2 regions of the Streptosporangium sp. NBC_01639 genome follow, and region 2 is predicted to be linked to the other one. Evidence: predicted binding sites of a transcription regulator. Region 2 holds the regulator's gene; the other holds the start of a gene.
What was found. The regulator HrcA, encoded in region 2, represses chaperone genes, less so after heat shock. The targets are predictions, from matches to a motif close to TTGGCACTCTCNNNNNGAGAGTGCCAA.
Positions count from the first base shown of each region.

Region 1 (2,387 bases), 500 kb from region 2:
GCCGTCCTCGTAGGGGAGCGGCTGGTTGAGCGTGAGATGCACGGTGACCCGCTCGCCCGGCACGATGTTGCCGACCCTGATGGTGAAGACGTCGGGCCGGTCCTCCTCGGCGATCGCGGCCCGCTTGCCCTCGGCGATCGCCCGGTCGTAGTCGGCCCTGGCCTGGCCGCGCTCCTTGAGGATCCCCTCGATGACCCGTCCGTCGGCCTCCATCCTGAAGGCGGTCACGGCGGCCCGGTCGGGCAGCGGGAAGACGTAGGTGGCCTCAAGAGCCACGTCGTGCGGGTTGCGGAAGCCCTGGACCACCTCGACCCCGGCGATCAGCCCGGCCACGGCGGCGGTGACGTCCACGCTCTCCAGCGGCAGGTTGCCGCGCTCGGTGATGAGTGCTCCCAGTCCGGCGTCCGGGACGGGCTCGCACTCCTCCGGTCGGAGCGTTGCGATCGAGGTGATCATGACGATTTCCCTTCAGCAGGTGCGAGGTCGTGTTTGCGCAGGACCGCCAGGAGCGCCCCGGAAGCGGCGGTGATCTCGGCGAGGGCCTCGGGCGAGGCGGTACGGCCGCCGCTGTCGAGCAGCAGCGTCACGCCGGTCGCCAGCCGTACGCCGTGGACGAGCACGGCGGGTGGCACGGGCGGCGGGGCCCCGGTGCCGGACGCGTGCGGCGGCGCGGCGGGCCGGGGAGCCGGTGGCCGCGGTGCGGCGGGACCGGCTGGGGCGCGGCGCGGGGTGGAGGGCGGCTCGGCCCAGAACCGCGGGCGGGCCGCCCTGGGCGCGGCCGGTTCCACCGGGGGCGCCGGGATGCCGGCGATCGACTCCAGGAGCTGGTCGCCGGCCCCGGCCAGCTCGGCCTGGATCTCGGCGATCGTCCGGCCGTCGGCCTGGCGGCGCTTGACGGCGATGAGCTGGAGAAGGTGGCGCCTGCCGTAGACGGCGACGCGACCGCGGCGGGCCGACGGCGGGTCGAGCAGCCCGATCGTGGAATACCACCGGATGACGCGCTCGGTGGGCACGTCTGTGACCCGCCCGTTGAGCTGGGCGGTGGGGGCCAGCGCCGCGGAGGCCCGCTCAGCCAGTTCACCGATGGTCCATTCCATACCTCGATAATGACACTGTAATCGTGACAGTGTCAATGTTGGAGAGGTCTCGACATAAGGGGAGGGGTGAGTGGGTAGGGACATTTCAGTACAAATAGGAAACTGACGTCGAAACGGGGGGACGTTTCATGTCCGCGATCACCAGCCCGCTCAATCCCGAAGCCAAGAAGGTCGTCGGCACCGTGCTCCAGGGCGCGCTCGTCGACCTGCTCGACCTGTCGCTGCTGACCAAGCAGGCGCACTGGAACGTGATCGGCCACAACTTCCGCTCGCTGCACCTGCAGCTCGACAAGATCGTTTCAGCGGCCAGGAAGCACGCGGACACCGTCGCCGAGCGCGCGGTTGCCCTCGGGTGCAACCCCGACGGCCGGGCTTCGACGATCGCGAGCACGACCGAGGTGCCGCAACTGGAGACGGGTTACATCAACGACGGCAAGGTCGTCGCCGCGATGACGGACATCCTCGGGTCCATCACCCGCCGGATGCGTGAGCGCATCACCGCCACCGAGGAGGCCGACCTGGTGACCCAGGACATCCTGATCGAGATCACGCAGGACCTGGAGAAGCACCACTGGATGATCGAGGCCCAGCGCTAGACCGTCCCGCCGCCACCCAAGGTGCCCCGGACCGCGCGGTCCGGGGCACCTTCTCGTCCTCGGGCTCCGTACCGATGTGCCGATGTGCCGATGTGCCGATCGAGCGTGCCCGCCGGTCATGAGGGTGGCGGAGGGCGGTGCGGCGGGGGACGGCGGTCGCCGGCCCCGACGGGCCTGCGGGGTGCGTAGGGTGGCGGCGGTCACCGGCTCCGACGACAGGTCTGCGGGGGTGCGTAGGGTGGCGCCGTGACGGAGACGGAGAGCACCGGCTACGACGGCCTGTCGTCTCGCCTGGTTCCGGAGGCCGAGCTGCGGGCGTTCCTGCTGGACTGCTTCGGGGTCGCCGGGCACGAGTTGTTCGTCGGCCACGACGACCGGGTCGACGAGGAGCTGCGGGACGTCCCACGGGACAAGGTGTTCGCCGCGTTCTGCACGTACCGGCCGACCTCCGGCCACTTCGCGATGGGCTTCGACGTCGGCATCGAGGGCCGGTTGGCCGACCGGGTCGGCCGCCGGGAGTTCGCCGAACGGTTCGCCGCCCGTTTCGACTCCTACGTGCTGTACGGCGACACCGAAGCGCCGGGACTGTGGACGGTGATCCTGGCGGACGGCAGCCGCCTCCTCGCCGCGATGGACGAGGAAGACGACCGGTACATGCTCTACGCGGCCACGGCGCCGGTGCCGGGCCTGCCAG
Region 1 covers NZ_CP109272.1:1,761,416-1,763,802, reverse strand. The annotation lists gene OHA77_RS07805 (VIT domain-containing protein) at 1-456, opposite strand, end outside; gene OHA77_RS07800 (MerR family transcriptional regulator) at 453-1,097, opposite strand; gene OHA77_RS07795 (DNA starvation/stationary phase protection protein) at 1,226-1,693, shown strand; gene OHA77_RS07790 (hypothetical protein) at 1,940-2,387, shown strand, end outside.
Region 1: a site for HrcA is predicted at 1,107-1,133, ahead of OHA77_RS07795 (DNA starvation/stationary phase protection protein). Genes of this name have one in related genera too.

Region 2 (2,387 bases):
CACCGCCGCCGCCGGCTGCGCCGAAGAAGGCGTCCATGATGTCGCTGAACGGGAAGCCCGCCCCGAAGCCCCCGGCACCGGCGCCGGCACCCGAGGCGAACGGATCGGCGCCCATGTCGTACATCTGACGCTTGTTGGCGTCGGACAGCACCTCGTATGCCTGTGTGATGTCCTTGAACCGCTCCTGGGTCTCAGGGTCGGGGTTCACGTCGGGATGCAACTCTCGAGCCAGGCGGCGGTATGCCTTCTTGATCTCTTCCGCACTGGCGTCGCGGCGCACCCCGAGGGTGCCGTAGTAGTCGCTCTTAGCCACTTAGTTGACCTCTTAGGATGCAGCCAGGATCTGGCTGACGTAGCGTGCCACCGCGCGCACCGCGCCCATCGTGACCGGGTAGTCCATTCGCGTCGGACCCAGCACACCGAGCCGGGCCAGTTGCTTGTCCCCCGAACCGTATCCGGCGGCGACGAGCGATGTGCCCTGGAGACCCGTGTAGGGGTTCTCCGAGCCGATCCGCACCGTCAGAGCCGAAAGGTCCGAGGTCTCACCGAGCAGGCGCATGAGCACGACCTGCTCTTCCAGGGCCTCCAGCACATCGCGGAGTCCGACGGTGAAGTCGGCTCCCGCGAGGTTGGCGGCCCCGGCGAAGACAATCTTTTCATCATGCCGGTCCACCAGGGACTCCAGCAGCACCGACAGGACCGTGGCCGCGAGCGGCCGGTCCTCCGCCGGAAGCCGGGCGGGCAGGTCGGCGACCATGTCCGGGACACGGGCCAGCCCGCAGCCGTCCAGGCAGGCGTTGAGAGTCGCGCGCAGATGGGCGACGCGGGTCTCGTCGACCACGTCGGGCAGTTCGACCACGCGCTGCTCGACCCGTCCCGTGTTGGTGATGAGCACGAACATCAGCCGGCGCTCACTCAGCGGGACCAGCTCGACGTGGCGGACCGCGGAGTTCGTCAGGGTGGGATATTGCACGACGGCGACCTGACGGGTGAGCTGCGCCAGCAGCCGCACCGTGCGCATCACGACGTCGTCGATGTCCATGGCTCCGGCGAGGAAGGTCTCGATGGCCTTCCGCTCCGCGCTCGACAGCGGCTTCACCTGCGAAAGCCGGTCGACGAACAGCCGGTAACCCTTGTCGGTGGGGACCCTGCCGGCGCTGGTGTGGGGTTGGGCGATGTAGCCCTGCTCCTCCAGCACCGCCATGTCGTTACGGATGGTCGCGGGCGAGACACCCAGGTTGTGCCGTTCGACGAGGGCCTTGGAGCCCACCGGCTCGTTGGTGGACACGTAGTCCTCGACGATGGCGCGGAGCACCGCCAACTTGCGGTCGTCGACCAACGCGCTCACCTCCTTGCCCGCACCCGAACGCGAAACGCCAGGTCTGGCACTCTGTGTTCCCGAGTGCCAAGTGTACGGCCCTTGCCCGCGGGGTGCGATAACACGACGTCAGGATGACAGAGTCGAGCGGTTGTCAAGCAACCCCTATCGCCACACAAGCGGTAAGACTCACAATTTATGACATGCCCCCCGGCGGGACCACCTCGGACGTACCGGGCTACGGCGCACCTCGACAGCCCTGCGGCCCGCAGCGTCAGGCCGCGGCCGCACGGCGGGTGATCGCGGCTTTTTGCTACCGTCCCCTTGATCCGAGATGAGAGAGCGGGCGGTGGCTGATGTACGAGCGTGACGTGCTTGCGGAGAACTGGCGACGCCCTCTCAAGGGGAAGATCCCCCAGGTCCCCGCCGAGCTCGACCTGGTCGTGGAGGACGCCGGTGGCGGCTTCTGCGGCGCCGTGGTGGCCTGCGACAAGGAAGCCGTCACGCTGGAGGACCGGTTCGGGCGGCGGCGGCTGTTCCCGCTGGAGCCCGCCGCCTTCCTCCTGGAGGGCAAGGTGGTGACGCTGGTACGGCCCGCCGCCGCGCCGCAGGCTCCCCGGAGGAGCGCCTCGGGCTCCATCGCGGTGGAGGGCCTGCGGGCCCGGGTGGCGAAGGAGAGCCGGATCTATGTGGAGGGCGTGCACGACGCCGCCCTCGTGGAGAAGGTCTGGGGCCACGACCTCCGGGTCGAAGGCGTGGTCGTGGAGTATCTCGAGGGAATCGACCACCTGCCCTCGATCGTGGCGGAGTTCGGGCCGGGTCCCGACCGCCGTCTGGGCGTGCTCGTCGACCATCTGGTCCCCGGCTCGAAGGAGAGCCGGATCGCCTCCCAGGTCTCCTCGCCACACGTGCTGATCGTGGGGCATCCGTTCGTGGACGTCTGGCAGGCGGTCAGACCCTCCGTACTGAAGATCGCCTCCTGGCCGCCGGTCCCGCGCGGTCTTCCCTGGAAAGAGGGCGTCATCGCCGCCCTAGGCTGGGACCTGGAGCCCAGAGACGCCTGGCGCCG
Region 2 covers NZ_CP109272.1:2,256,726-2,259,112, forward strand. The annotation lists gene dnaJ (molecular chaperone DnaJ) at 1-313, opposite strand, end outside; gene hrcA (heat-inducible transcriptional repressor HrcA) at 326-1,339, opposite strand; gene OHA77_RS10105 (DUF3097 domain-containing protein) at 1,675-2,387, shown strand, end outside.